One region of the Chromohalobacter canadensis genome, then DNA from elsewhere that is predicted to be linked to it. Evidence: predicted binding sites of a transcription regulator. Region 1 holds the regulator's gene; each other region holds the start of a gene.
The links. The regulator PhoB, encoded in region 1, activates phosphate uptake and scavenging genes when phosphate is short. The targets are predictions, from matches to a motif close to TGTCATANNNNTGTCANA.
Positions count from the first base shown of each region.

Region 2: SR908_RS14710 (PstS family phosphate ABC transporter substrate-binding protein) is a predicted target of PhoB. The motif match lies at 1,416-1,433, and genes of this name have one in related genera.
Region 3: SR908_RS10200 (UTRA domain-containing protein) is a predicted target of PhoB. The motif match lies at 2,685-2,702, and genes of this name have one in related genera.

Region 1 is NZ_CP140151.1:1,714,258-1,719,250, forward strand. Features, by position in the region: gene SR908_RS08185 (HU family DNA-binding protein) at 1-121, opposite strand, end outside; gene SR908_RS08190 (FAD-dependent oxidoreductase) at 272-1,432, opposite strand; gene SR908_RS08195 (chorismate--pyruvate lyase family protein) at 1,566-2,114, shown strand; gene ubiA (4-hydroxybenzoate octaprenyltransferase) at 2,179-3,075, shown strand; gene phoB (phosphate regulon transcriptional regulator PhoB) at 3,177-3,866, shown strand; gene phoR (phosphate regulon sensor histidine kinase PhoR) at 3,872-4,993, shown strand, end outside.
Region 2 is NZ_CP140151.1:3,160,614-3,165,606, forward strand. Features, by position in the region: gene SR908_RS14705 (Bcr/CflA family multidrug efflux MFS transporter) at 153-1,367, shown strand; gene SR908_RS14710 (PstS family phosphate ABC transporter substrate-binding protein) at 1,494-2,519, shown strand; gene pstC (phosphate ABC transporter permease subunit PstC) at 2,635-3,891, shown strand; gene pstA (phosphate ABC transporter permease PstA) at 3,909-4,993, shown strand, end outside.
Region 3 is NZ_CP140151.1:2,125,545-2,130,537, forward strand. Features, by position in the region: gene SR908_RS10185 (ABC transporter permease) at 1-476, opposite strand, end outside; gene SR908_RS10190 (alkaline phosphatase family protein) at 473-1,351, opposite strand; gene SR908_RS10195 (ABC transporter substrate-binding protein) at 1,444-2,526, opposite strand; gene SR908_RS10200 (UTRA domain-containing protein) at 2,760-3,545, shown strand; gene SR908_RS10205 (ABC transporter permease) at 3,542-4,273, opposite strand; gene SR908_RS10210 (ABC transporter permease) at 4,286-4,990, opposite strand.

The DNA.
Region 1 (4,993 bases):
CTTGGCCCTTGGAGACGGTACCTGTGATCTCATCGAGAATGACATTAAGGACCTGACTGGCCTTGTCCTTGGAAAGATCGGCGCGATCGGCGATCGCCGCGGCGAGTTCTGGCTTGCGCATAAAGCCCTCCTGGTTTGGCAACGAATGCGACATCTCTTTGATATCGCTTGTTGTTTTTCAATGAGCGAAACAAGCGCCACGCCATCGACGCAGCGCTGACACTACCCACCTACTGCGCCAGACCGGTACCCACCGGCATGACGACCTAAGCTAGGGTAGCAACGGCGGGGCGGCCCGCGCCAGCTCGACTTTCCGACGTACGCAAGCGCCTGTCAATGCAAACCCCAGCAAATGGCCGTTTTCATCCTCGGCAAGTGCACTGAGATCGTCGCCCTCGCCCTCGATCCTCCAGCGCGCCGGTGTCTGGCGCGGCGGTAGGGCCACCACCGGGCATGACGGGGTCTTGACCAGTACGGGCCAGGCGCCGTAAGCGACCGGCGTCGGTGTCCCGGTCAGGGTCGCCGCCAGTGCCTTGGCACTGGCCTGGAGCGGCTGAACGTACATGGCGTTGAGCCCCGCCACGCAGGCGCAGTCGCCCAGTGCATGAATATCGGGCTGCGCGGTCGCCAGGTAGCGGTCGGTCTGGATACCAGCCTCGGAAACCGCGAGGCCAGCGGTGTCGGCCAGCGCGGTACGCGGCGCGAGGCCGGTGGCAATCAGCACGAGATCGGCGGGCAAGGTTTCGCCGTCATCGAGCGCCAGCGCCACCGTCTCGCCGTCGCGCTGCAAGCTCGCAACGGTGCGCCCCAGGCGCATGTCGATGCCAGCGTCATGCATCGCCTCGCCCAGCACTCGGCCCAAGGCCGGCGGCAACAAGCGCGCCAGCGGCGCCGCTTCGGGCGCGACCAAGGCAACGCGGTGCCCCCCGGCAAGCAGGTCGTCGGCGAACTCGCAACCGACCAGGCCGGCGCCGACGATCGCCACGCGCGCTCCCTGTGGCCGACGCGACAACGCAGCGTAAAAGTCACGATAGTCGTCTAAATCATTGATGGTGCAGACGCGATCGCGTACCTCGTCCGCCACCGTGAAGGGCGGACTGGGCGCGGCACCGGTAGCTAATACCAGTTCGCCGTAGGGCAGGCGTTCCGCACCGATGGAAAGCGTCTGCGTTCGCGGGTCGATACCATCGACCCGCGTGTGCGTGCGCATCGTCATCTGGAACGCATCGGCCACGTCGATGGGGGAACGCATCGCCAAACGCTCGGGCGGCATCCCCTTGGCAAAACCAGTGGACAAAAGCGGTTTCGAATAGTCGGCGCCACTATCGGCAGTGATCAGGGTGATGGCGCGTCGCGCATCGCGAGCACGTACCTGCCGGGCCAGGCCCAGGCCGGCCATGCCGCTGCCGACGATGATCAAAGGGTCGCTCATTGGCGCCTCGTGCTACGCATGACAGAAAATGATGACGCGGCGATGTGACAGCTCAAGCGCCGCAAGCGCGGACGCTGCAATAGCGCATCGTACACGCATGATACACTCATGTACTTTGAGCCTGATTTTACGCATGACACACGACCGTTTCAGCGCAGGCCCACACTGGCTACCGGCCGACGCCCAGCGCCCCCACATGAGCCCCGCTTGGTGGCGCTGGTTGGCCTCGCGCGACTCGCTGACCGCGCGCCTGCGCGCCGCCAATCCGCAGTCGTTCACGGTACGCTTGCTTGCCCAGGGCATGGCGCGGCCACGTCTCGACGAGGCCCAAGCGCTGGGGCTCGACCCCCGAGCCCGTATCTGGCGGCGCGAGGTAATGCTGATGCTGGGCGACACACCGTGGGTCGCGGCACGCTCGGTGGCCCCACTGGCGTCGCTTCACGGCGCACGACTGCAGTCGCTAGGAACACGTTCGCTGGGTAGCTGGCTGTTTCGCCAACCCGGCCTCGAACGCGACCCTATCGAGATCATTCGATCGCCGACTCCCACGTTCATTACGGCACACGGTCGCGCCGCGCCCTGGGGACGTCGTTCGATTCTGCGCCTGGGACGTACGTCGATTCTCGTCCAGGAATTCTTTCTCGACGCCATGGCCGCTGACCTCGCGTTGCCATCGCGCTAAGCTGGCCGCTCACGTTTTCACAGGCACGTTGCTTTTCACAGGCACGTTGTTACAGGAGAGCCCGATGTCCGCCGATTCATCCGACGCCGCGCGCCCCACCGGCCTGGCCCGCGTGCCGGATTTCCTGCGCCTGACGCGCCTGGACCGGCCCATCGGTACTTGGCTTCTGATGTGGCCGACGCTATGGGCACTGTGGCTGGCCGCCGAGGGCGTGCCCGAGCGTGGCACGCTGTTGATCTTCGTCGTCGGCGTGTACGTGATGCGTGCCGCCGGTTGTGTGGTCAACGACTACGCCGACCGACATTTCGACGGCCACGTCAAGCGTACGCGTGACCGGCCATTGGCTACCGGACACATCTCCGAGAAGGAAGCCAAGGCCACATTCGCAGTGCTGGTGGTGATTGCCTTCGGCCTGGTCTGCCTGACCAATCTGCCGACCGTGCTGCTGTCGTTCGCGGCGCTGGCGCTGGCGGCCACCTATCCGTTCATGAAGCGCTATACACATTTCCCACAGGTGGTGCTGGGGGCGGCTTTCTCGTGGGGTATCCCCATGGCCTTCATGGCCATTCAACGCCAGGTACCGCTCGAAGCGTGGTTGCTACTTGCCGCCAATGTCGCCTGGACGGTGGCCTACGACACCGAATACGCCATCGTCGATCGCGATGACGACCTGAAGGTCGGCATCAAGTCCACGGCAGTACTGTTCGGCCACGCCGATCGCCTGATGATCGGACTGTTGCAGGCCCTGACCATGGTGCTACTCGCCTGGGTCGGCTTGCGTCTGGCGCTGGGCGGTTTCTTCTGGCTGGGGCTGGCCGCGATGGGGGCGATCTTCGTCTTTCAGCACCATTTGATTCGTCATCGCGAGCGCGATCCTTGCTTCCGCGCCTTCCTCAACAACCACTGGGCCGGGCTGGTGACCTTCGCGGGCATAGCCCTGTCGCTATGGCCTATGCTATAGGTCATGTGTCATGAAGTTGTCACATTAGCGCGTTGTAATCGTCATGCCGATGTCATTCATGAGTAATTCGCTTCATCGCGATCCGCAAGAGGCCCATTCCCATGACCGCCAAGACCGTGCTCATCGTCGATGACGAGGCGTCCATCCGCGAAATGATCGCGGTGGCGCTGGAAATGGCCGACTACCGCGTGCTGGAAGCCGACAACGCCCAGACGGCGCACGCCATGGTGGTCGACGACCAGCCCGATCTGTTGCTGCTGGACTGGATGATGCCCGGCACCAGCGGCATCGAACTGGCGCGGCGTCTCAAGCGCGATACTGTCACCGCCGAGCTACCGATCATCCTGCTCACCGCCAAGAGCGAGGAAGACAACAAGATTCAGGGGCTGGAAGCCGGCGCCGATGACTACATCACCAAGCCGTTCTCGCCGCGGGAACTAGTGGCACGCCTCAAGGCCGTTCTGAGACGCGCCACGCCCACTGGGGTCGAGGATACGGTGGAGATCGACGGCTTGCGTCTCGACCCTGTCAGTCACCGGGTCAGCGCCAATGGCGAGGCGCTGGACGTGGGCCCCACCGAATATCGGCTTCTGCAGTTCTTCATGACGCACCAAGAGCGCGCTTATACCCGCAGCCAGTTGCTCGACCAGGTCTGGGGTGGCAATGTCTACGTCGAGGAGCGCACCGTCGATGTGCATATACGCCGCCTGCGCAAGGCGCTCGGCGATGATCACCAACACCTCATACAGACGGTACGTGGCACCGGTTATCGCTTCTCCACCAAGGAGTAGCGCACATGTACTATTGGACCAATGAGCTGTGGCGTCTGGCGTATCTCGTCATCGGTCTCGGTGTCCTCGGGTGGCTCTTCGGCGCACCCGGCTGGGGGCTGGCCGCCGGTCTGGGCCTCTATGTCTATCTACATCTACGCCATTTGCGCGCCCTGTATGTCTGGCTGACCCATCATCCGCATCATGCGCCACCGGTCGGCGCTGGCGTCTGGGGCGATCTGTTCGACCGCCTCTACAAGTATCAGAAGATTCAGCGGCAATCGCAGGCCCGCCTGCGCGATATCATCCGCCGCGTGCAGGACTCCTGCGAGGCAATGCGCGATGCTGTCGTCATGCTCGACAGTCACGGTGACCTGGAGTGGTGGAACAGCGCCGCGACCCAGATGCTCGGCTTTCAGTCTCCCCACGACCGCGGCCAGCACATCACCAATTTCCTGCGCGACCCGCGCTTCGTGGCTTATTTCAACGCCCGCGATTACCGCGAACCGCTGACTCTGGCCTCGCCCCTGCGCGATGACGTGACCCTGCAATACCAAGTGACACTGTTCGGCGACAACGAGCGCCTGGTCATGGCTCGTGACATCTCGCGGCTGCATCGCCTGGAAGAAATGCGCCGCGATTTCGTCGCCAACGTCTCCCACGAACTGCGCACCCCGCTCACCGTGTTGACCGGTTATCTCGAGACCTATCTCGATCAGGCCGACCAATTGCCATCACGCTGGCAGCGCGGCCTCGGCCAGATGCAGGAACAGACCCAGCGCATGCAGAACCTGGTCGAGGACCTGCTGCTGCTGTCGAAGCTGGAAACCGATCAGACCCGCGATGACCCGGCCCCGCTGGACATGGCCACGCTGCTGGAAAACATTCGCGACGATGCCGCCAACCTCTGCGCGGGCAGTCACGAGATAGCTCTGGATATCCACACCGGCCACTGCCTGCTGGGTGACGAAGGCGAGATGCGTAGTGCCATCTCCAACCTGGTCTTCAATGCCGTGCGTTACACACCGGCGGGCAGCACCGTCACGCTGCGCTGGAAGGCCTGGAAGGAGGGCGCTGCGGTCGAGGTCGAGGACGACGGCGAAGGCATCGACCCCGTGCACCTGCCGCGCCTCACCGAACGTTTCTAC
Region 2 (4,993 bases), 1.4 Mb from region 1:
TTGTTTCGATTTATGGACACACGAACCGATGCCTGGCCCCCAGCGCGACCGTTATCGGCTATGATGAGCGCACTAGCTTTTAGCCTTCTTCATGATCGAGTACCGAGCTTCCAGGGCGTCGGTGCTTAGACGTACGTTTTTCGGGAGATTTCGTGACTCAACTCAATGCGCGGCGATTGGCTTTTTTGGTGGCGGCCAACACCGCCCTGGCGCCTTTCGCCATCGATGCCTATCTACCCGCCATGCCGACGCTCGCCGAGGCGGTGAATGCCAGCGTGCATCACACCGAGCTGTCGCTGAGCGTGTTCCTGTTCGGGTTCGCTATCGGGCAGCTGTTATGTGGGCCACTATCGGATCGCTTGGGCCGGCGCCCGGTGCTGTTGAGCGGTCTGGTCGTGTTCTTGCTCGCCAGCCTAGGGATCATGCAGGTCTCGTCGCTGGAGACGCTTTGGGGGTTGCGGTTCATCCAGGCGCTTGGTGGCGGGGCATGCGTGGTCAATTCCGCGGCCATCGTGCGCGATTGCTTCAGCGGGCGCGAGGCCGCCAAGGTGATGTCGACCATGGCGATGATCCTGATGCTGGCGCCGCTCGTGGCACCCACGGTGGGAAGCGTGTTGCTGGGGCTTTTCAACTGGCAGTCGATCTTTTTGTTCCTGGCCTTGTACGCGGCATTCTTGTTGTTCTTTCTGGGCACACGGTTGCCTGAGACCCATGGTCGCGATCCCAATGCGCCGTCGCCACGGCAAGTGCTGGGCAACTATGCTAGCGTGCTTCGTCATCGCGAGGCGATGGGGTATATCTGTGCGGTGTCGATGTCATTCGCGGGCATGTTCGCCTTCATTACTGGCTCACCTTATTTGTACATGGAGCATTACGGATTATCGGTGGCGGTCTACCCGTTCGTGTTCGGTGCCAACATCCTGGTCATGGCGTCTTCCAACCGGCTCAACATCCACCTGCTGAAAACGCGCACCCCGCAGCAGAATCTCGTCGTCGGTTTGGGCATCCAGTTGTGTGCCGGCGTAGCCCTGGTAGCGTTGATCCTCTCGGGGATGGATTCGATCTACAGTGTGGCACCGTTGATGGTGGTGTTCGTGGGCATGCAGGGGCTGATCGCGCCGAACGCGATGTCCTCCATGCTCGATCACTTCCCCAAGATGAGCGCGACGGCGACGGCCTTGCTGGGGTGTCTGCAATTTTCCAGCGGGGCGTTCGCCGGCATGCTGGTGGGGGCCTTCGAAATCGCCAGTGCCTGGCCAACGGTGTTGACGATGCTGGGTGCCTCGTTGCTGGGCAATATCGGCGTGCGGGTATTGGCCAGAAGGGCGTTGGGGGCTCAGGAAGAAGGCGCAGTGGCCGAGCGCTAGAAAGGGCGCAATGTATCGGAGAGCATTGGGGTGATACTCGTCATCTTTTGTCATGAAGCTGTCATCTTAATTGGGCATCTTAGGTGTCGCGAAGGTTGAACACTCTCATCGACAGGAGTTACCCGCATGAACCGTATCCTCAAGACTACCGCGTTAGCCGCTGCCGTGATGAGCGTCGCGGGTGTCGCTCAAGCGCAGGACGACACACGCGAGCAGCTACGCATCGTCGGTTCCAGCACCGTCTATCCGTTTGCCAGCTACGTCGTCGAGGAGTTCGGCGCGACCACCGAGTACCCGACGCCGGTCATCGAATCCACAGGCTCGGGCGGCGGTTTGCGTTTGTTCTGTAATGGGGTCGGATTGGACACGCCGGACATCAGCAATGCCTCGCGTCGGATGAAGCCCTCCGAATTCGAGCGCTGCCAGGAAAACGGCGTGACCGACATCACCGAAGCGAAAATCGGCTATGACGGGATCGCATTCGCCGAGTCCAACGCCAATGAGCCGGTCAACTTCACGCGTGAGCAGCTCTTCCTTGCGCTGGCCGCCAAGGTGCCCCAGGACGGTGAACTGGTCGATAACCCCTACACCAAGTGGAGCGACATCGACTCCTCGCTGCCGGATCGTGAAATCGAAGTGTACGGCCCGCCGACTACTTCGGGTACGCGCGACGCTTTCGAGGAACTGGTGATGGAAGCTGCTTCCGAAGATATGGAGGCTTACGGCGGTGAAGGTTATACCGATATCCGTCAAGATGGTCCCTATGTCGATGCCGGCGAGAACGATAACCTCATCGTTCAGCGTCTCCAGGAAAACACCACCTCATTCGGTATCTTCGGCTATTCCTTCCTCGAAGAGAACGCCGATGTCCTGACGGCTGCGAGTATCGACGGCGTATCGCCTGAGCCTGAAGCCATCAGCTCCGGTGACTACCCTGTGTCGCGTTCGCTGTTCTTCTACGTCAAGAATCAGCATGCCGACAGCGTGCCGGCCATGTATCCCTACGTCGATTTGTTCATGGGCGAGCAGATGATCAGCCCGATGGGCTACCTCAAGGGTCTGGGACTGATCCCGCTGCCGGAAGATATGCGTGAACAGCAGCGTAACGATGTCGAGAATCGCGAGAGCCTTGAACTCAGTGATCTGAAATAAGGCCGTACGTGGACCGATGAGATGGCCGGCGGCTTATGCTGCCGGCCCATTTGCTTGACGGGCCCTAAAGGCTTGATGGCTCCCACCGGGAGCAACGTTATCCTGAGAGACCGACATGCCGACGAATAACGTCTTCCTGCTGTTCTGTGCGGTGCTCTTGGTGCTAGGGGGAGTCGCTTTCACCCTGAGCCGCGCCAAGGCCGCCCGCGTGCGTGCCACGGGCATGACGATGCACGCACAGCCGGATCAATATGCCTGGTTCGCGGTCCTCGCTACCGCTGGGCCAGCGCTTCTGGTCAGCGCCCTGGGGGCGTTTGCCCTGTTGCTGATGGGGGCGGAGATCCCCACGATTTATCTCTTGACGGCGAGCCTGATCATCGCGGTGATCGGCTTGGTCATGGGCTTGAACCAAGTGCGCCCCGACTTCCATGCTCGGCGCGCCATCGAAGGGGTCATTCGCAAGCTGCTGGCGGCCGCGGCGATGATCTCGATTCTCACCACGCTGGGCATTCTGTTGTCGATCATCACCGAGGCCCTGCGTTTCTTCCAGATGCATAGCTTCTGGGACTTCGTGACTGGCACCACCTGGAATCCGGGAGCGAGCTTCCTCGACGCCGCCGGGCGTGGCGATGAGGGTGGCAGTGCCGCGCAGTTCGGGTCGATCCCGCTGTTTGCCGGCACGTTCATGATTACCTTGATTGCCATGCTGGTGGCGATCCCCTTCGGTCTGGGGGCCGCCATCTACATGGTGGAGTTTGCGCCCCTGCGCATTCGCAAGGCCGCCAAGCCGGTAATCGAGGTGCTGGCGGGGATCCCCACCGTGGTATACGGCGTCTTCGCGGCCTTGACCGTGGCTCCGCTGGTGGTGGATATCGCCGGGCTTTTCGGGCTCGATGCGTCTTACTCCAATGCTCTGGCACCGGGCTTGGTGATGGGCATCATGATCATTCCGTTCATCTCCTCGCTTTCTGACGATGTCATCAACTCGGTCCCCAATAGCCTGCGGGAAGGGGCCTTGGCACTGGGTATCACCAAGGCGGAAATGGTGCGCAACGTGGTGGTGCCTGCCGCCGCACCGGGGATTATTTCGGCCTCGTTGCTGGCCGTCTCCCGCGCCTTGGGGGAAACCATGATCGTCGTCATGGCGGCCGGTATGCGCCCCAACCTGACAGCCAATCCGCTGGAAGACATGACCACCGTGACGGTGAGCATAGTCGCGGCGCTGACCGGCGATCAGGAATTCGAAAGCGCCCAGACACTCTCGGCCTTTGCCCTGGGACTGGTGCTATTCATCGTGACGCTGACGCTGAATGTGGTGTCGGTATTCATGATCCGCCGCTTCCGCGAGAAGTACCGCGTCAACAACCTGTAATCCGATAGGTCGAGAGCATGAGCCAATCGTTCGAAGAAATTTCCGCGCAGCTCAAGAAACGCCACCGGCGTTCGGCGCGCATGAAATGGATGACCATGGGCGCCTTGATCCTGTCGGCGGCATTCCTCGTCGTGTTCATTTCCGACATGGTGGTGCGAGGGTGGCCCGCGTTTCAGCAGGCGCAGATACAGGTCGAGGTCAGCTATGACGAGCAGTCCCAGGAGTTACCACTCGCGGCTGTCGATGAGGACGTCCGGCCGCTGATCTCGCGCGGGTTTTTCCGGCCCTTGCCACGGCAAATGGAAGACAATCCGGCGTTGATGGGCACGACCCAGACCCAGTGGGTGATTGCCGATAGTCGGGTCGATCAGTTCCTCAAGGGTAACGAGGATCGGCTGCGTCCCGCTGACAAGGAAACGCTCGAGGCACTGGTCGAAGAGGGGCGCGCAGCGCTGAAGTTCAATACCACCTTCTTCACCACCGGCGATTCCAAGATGCCGGAACTGGCGGGGATCGCCTCGGCGGCCATCGGTACGGTAATGACCATGCTGGTCACCATGGCGGTATGTTTTCCGATCGGCGTAATGACGGCCGTCTATCTCGAGGAGTTCGCCCCCGACAACAGATTGACGCAGCTCATCGAGATCAATATCAATAACCTGGCTGCTGTACCGTCCATCCTGTTCGGTCTACTGGGGCTGGCAATCTACATCAGTTTCTTCGGGGTGCCACGTTCCTCGCCACTGGTGGGCGGGTTGACCCTGGCGCTGATGACGCTGCCGGTGATCATCATCTCGACACGTGCGGCCTTGCGCAGTGTGCCGGATAGCATTCGTCACGCTGCCTTCGGGGTGGGCTGCTCGCGCTGGCAGGTCGTACGCGATCACGTACTGCCGGTGTCGCTGCCGGGCATCCTGACCGGCTCGATCATCGGCCTGGCGCAAGCCATGGGGGAGACCGCACCGTTGATCATCGTGGGTATGGTGGCCTTCATCCCCGACGCCTCGGTATCGATCACAGACGCCTCGACGGTAATGCCGGCGCAGATCTTCACCTGGGCCAGCGAGCCGAATAGTGCCTTTGCCGAGAAAACGGCGGGCGG
Region 3 (4,993 bases), 410 kb from region 1:
CCCAGCGGCACCTGAAACCAGGTGTAGATGATCATCAGGCCGGAGCGGGAGTAGAGGGAGAAATCCTCGAACAGCCCGACACGTTGTAATGCCAGCGTCAGCGCGCCGTTGGCACCCAGCAGGATGATGAAGGCGAACGCCAGTGGCACACCGGCGAAGTTGCTGGCCATGTTGGTAAACGCGATCAGCAGGCGGCGCCAGCGTCCCCCGAGGCGGGTCAGGCTGTAGCAGGTGAGCACGGCGATCACGATGCCCGCGAGGCTCGAAACGATGGCGATTTCAAGCGTGCGCCACATTGCCTGGCGGTAGAACGCCGAGGCGATGATTTCCTGAAAATGCGCCAGGCCCCAGCCGTCGCCGACGCGAAAGGCGTTGATCGCCACGAACACCAGCGGCGCCAGCTGAAACGCGGCGAACACGACGAAAAACGGCACCATGCACAGGATGGCCGGCGAGATGAACCGTCGCGCGGTCATTGCTCGATGCCCTCATGATCGTGCGGTGCGATATGCGCTGTCTGTACGTCAGGGCGTTCGAGTATCTCAGGGGCAAGCAATGCCTCATGGTACGCCTTGGTATGCTTGAGCCCCATCAGCGTGGCGAGCGTGCCGCAGAGTTCGGTCTGGCGCAGGCCGTCGAGGCGCTGATTGGTAAATCCCTCACCCAGCGTCCACAGCGGAACATGGCGCTCTTCGGGCAGTGTGCCCGAGTGCGAGCGGTCGGCATTCATGCCGTGGTCGGCGGTGACCACGATCTGGTAGCCGGCCTCCCGCCAGCGTGGCAGGTAATCGGCAAGTGCCACGTCGGCGTGACGGGCCGCGTTGCGATATTGCGCTGAATCCGCACCGTGGCGATGGCCGGAATCGTCGATGTTCATGCTGTGGACCAGCAGGAAGTCCGGGCCCTGCAGTTGACGCATCATCTCGGCATCGCTGAACAGGTGATCGTCGGGATAATGATCGCGCCAGTAGAAAAGCCCGGCCTGAATGGCACTCTTCTCGTTTTGGTGAAAGCGGTGACGTGTGCGATCGAACGGCGCCTCGAGATACAGCTCACTGACCCAGTGATAGGCTGCCGCTGCGGTTCTTCGGCCCTGTCCGACGGCAAGATCGAATAGGCTGACTTCGTGAGAGCGGCGCACGACCTCGTTATGGACCACGCCGGAATCTACCGGACGACGTCCGGTCAGCAAACATTCGTAGAGTGGCCGCGACATGGCGGGCAGCTCGCAGTCTAGCGAGTGATAGGTGGCGCGGCCGGCTTCGCACAGCGCATTGAGATACCCCATGGCGTGGTGGCCGACGGCATGGTTAAGGCCGTCGAGAACGACCAAGATGATGCGTTGGGACATGTGACGACTCCAGGCCGCCTCCGGGAGGGAGGCAGCACGGGTTTCGGCCTAATCAGCGCTGAAGGAGCATCGCCCGAGGCGAGGGCTTGAGATCAGTGCTGACGCGTGAGGACTTCGGACTGCCAGAGCTGCGGCAGTTGGCGCGACGTCTGCTCCCAGGCCTCGAAATCTTCGATGGGGCGCGCATTGGCGTACTCACTGTCGGGCAGCAGCTTGGCGGCGGTGGCGTCATCAAAGTCGAGGTGTTCGGCCCGGATCGGTCGCGCATAGCCCTTGGCCAGATTGGCCTGACCGGCATCGGAGAAGATGTATTCGCGGGCCAGCTTGGCGGCGTCCGGATGCGGTGCGTACTTGTTGATGATCGTGGTATAGCCGGAGACGACCGAGGCATCCGACGGGATCGACACCTCGAACCGGTCGCGGTCGATCTGGTCGCGATAGTTCAGGGCGTTGAAGTCCCATAGCAGGCCGACTTCGATCTCGCCTTTCTCCAGTGCGGCGATGGTCAGATCAGTCAGCGACAGTCGGCCCTGTTCGGCTAGGTCGCCGAAGAGCTCCAGACCGGGTTGCAAATCGCTCTCGTCGCCACCGCGTGCGTAAGCGGCGGCCAGTACGGCGGCGTTGTTCTGCGCACCGGAGCCCACCGGGCCGACAGCAACGCTGTAGTCACCCTCGAGCAGGTCGGCGAACGCGTGGGGGCGCTCGTCTTCGGGCACTAGATCCTTGTTGATGATCATGGCGATGGTACCGGTGTAGGCGAGCGCCCAGTGGCCGTCTTCGTCTTTCGCCCAGTCGGGAATCTGGTCCCAGTGGGACGGCTTGTACGGCTGGGTCACACCCTGCTCGACGGCAATCGGCCCGAAGGCAATGCCCACATCGCCGATGTCGGCGCTGGCGTTCTCGCCTTCAGCACGGAACTTGGCGATTTCCTCGGCGGAACTCATGTCGGTGTCGGAATGTTCCAGGCCATACTCTTCTTTCAGGTCGGCCCAGGTATCTTTCCAATTGGCCCAGCTATCGGGCATGCCGAGGCTGTCGACGCGACCTTCCTGCTGGGCGGCCGCGATCAAGTCATCCATGTTGGGCTGTGCTGCGTTGGCGGTACCGGTAAACAGCGCAAGACTGGCAAGCACGGCCAGCGGCAGGCTAGCGAGTGGGAAACGGGGCGATTTCAAGGCAGCACTCCTCATATTGAAAACGGATCGGGGCATGGAAGCAGGTCAGGGGCAACGTGTTGGTCTAGTCCAACAGCGCTGGAAAGTCAGATTAAGAGCGGCATGTGACTAAGGCGTGTCAGTGTCATAACAGTACGGTGACGATGCCGGCGGGGGCGTGTCATACGATGGACACGCGAAGCGCTTAGATTGCAGGCAGTTTTTGATCTAGACCAACTGGCCATGGATAGTCGATGTCTGCACCCCGTACCCAGCCAATCGCCCTCGAATGTCACCACAGCACTCCCGGCAGCGTCTCGACGCCGACCTGGCATCGTCTGCGCGACGCCCTGCTCGCCCTGATCGACTCACTGGGTAATAACCGCAAACGGCCGTGCAGGTTACCCGCCGAACGAGAAATGATTGCGCGGTTCTCGACGACCCGAATCACGCTGCGCGACGCGTTGACTCAATTGGAAGGCGAAGGACGAATCTATCGCGAAAATCGGCGCGGCTGGTTTATCGCACCATCGCGGCTTCACTACGATCTGCTGGCGGGGTTGGCCTTTCACGACATGGTCGAATCGCAGCAGCGCCAGGCCAGCACGCTGCTGCTCTCGGCGAGTACGGTGCCTGCCCCACTGCACATCGCACGTCGGTTGTGGCTGAGTGAAGGCAGTGCGGTGCAGCGCATCGTGCGGGTGAGGGCCATCGATGGTCGCCGGGTGCTTTACGTCGAGCATCATCTGCGCCCTGACTGCTTTCCCGGCATTCTGGATTTCGATCTGGCGCAGCACTCACTGACCGCACTCTATCGTCACGAATACGCGATTCGCATTGCGCGAGTCGATTACGAACTGGGCTCCACGATCTTCGGAGGTCCGGCGGGAGAGGCGCTGCATGCGACGCCGGGCACGGCGGCCCAGCGGATCACGCGAATCAACCGCGACCAGAACGGGCGCGTGGTCGACTGCGACGACGAATACTGGCGCCATGATGCGATCGAGCTCGCACTGAGCGCTGTTCCGCGCGGCGGCTAGCCGGGCAGCAGGCGTCGGCGTTTGGGAGCGGCGGGGCGAGCGCCGGGGAAGCGATGCTCTATGAGGCGCATCACGCTGGTGAGTACCAGGGTCAGGGCCAGGTAGATGCCGGCGATGAGTAAAAGCGGTTCGTAGACCAGAAAGGTTTCGTCGCGCACCATGTTAGCGGCCTTGAGCAGGTCCATCAGCGCGATGGTCGAGACCAGCGGCACCGACTTGAGCAGCAGGACCAGCTCACCGGTCAGCGTGGGCAAGCACATCTGGATGGCGCGCGGCAGCCACAGCCGGTAGAGAATCTGCCAACGGTTCAGGCCGAAGGCGCGCCCTGCGGCCAGTTCACCCTCGGGTACGCTCAATAGCGCGCCGCGCAGAACTTCGCCCGTGTAGGCGCCGACGCTCAGCGTAAATGTCAGCGCGCCATAGAAGAACGGGTCCCGCAGCAACGGCCAGATCAGGCTTTCCTGCACGCCGGGAATTTCCGGCAGCAGGCGCCCGACCCCGTCGTAGAAAAAGAACAATTGCACGAGCAAGGGCGTGCCGCGTACCACCGTGGTCAGGCCGGTGACCAGCATCGCCAGCGGGCGGGGGCCGCGCAGGCGGGTCACAGCGAACACCACCGCCAGCGCGAAACCGCAGACGGCCGACACGGCGACCAGCCACAGGGTGTTGACGAAGCCGGTCCACAGGGCCTTTTGATAGAACGGATCGCTCAGCCAGGAAAAGTCCATGTCTGGGTGCTCCTAGGTGCTGGGTTGGCCGCGGCGGACGTAACGCTCCGCGCGGGCGAACAAGGCGTTGGAACCCAGCGTCATGACCAGGTACAGCGCCCCGGCGAGCGCGTAGAACAGGGCATAGTCGCGTGTGCTGGCGGCCGCCTGCTGAGCGGTGAAGAACAATTCTTCGAAGCCGATCACGCTGATCAACGCGGTGTCCTTGACCAGGATCAGCCACAGGTTGGACATCCCGGGCAGGGCGTTGGGCAGCATGCCAGGGAGCACGATGCGGTAAAAACGTGTTAGGCGCGAAAAGCCATAGGCATCGGCGGCTTCCAGCTGCCCTTTGGGGATTGCCTGGATGGCACCACGGAATACTTCGGTCATGTAGGCGCCCTGCACGAAGGCGAGCACACCCACGGCGGTGACGAAGCCGCTAATCTCGATGTGCGTATCGCCGCCGAATTCGGCGAGCAAGGCGTTGAGCGCCTGGCTGCCGGCGTAATACAGCAGGATGATCAACAGTAATTCGGGAATGGCGCGGACCAGCGTGGAATACGCCGTGCCCAGGGCGCGCAGAGGGCGCCAGGGGCTGAGTCGCGCGGTGGCGCCAATGAGCCCGAGGCCGAGCCCGATGGCATAAGCCAGCAAGGCGATTTCCAGGGTTACCAGAGCGCCTTGCAGGATCGGGCCGAGCCATTCCAGCAGGCCATCGCTATGATCGCTTGGCATGGT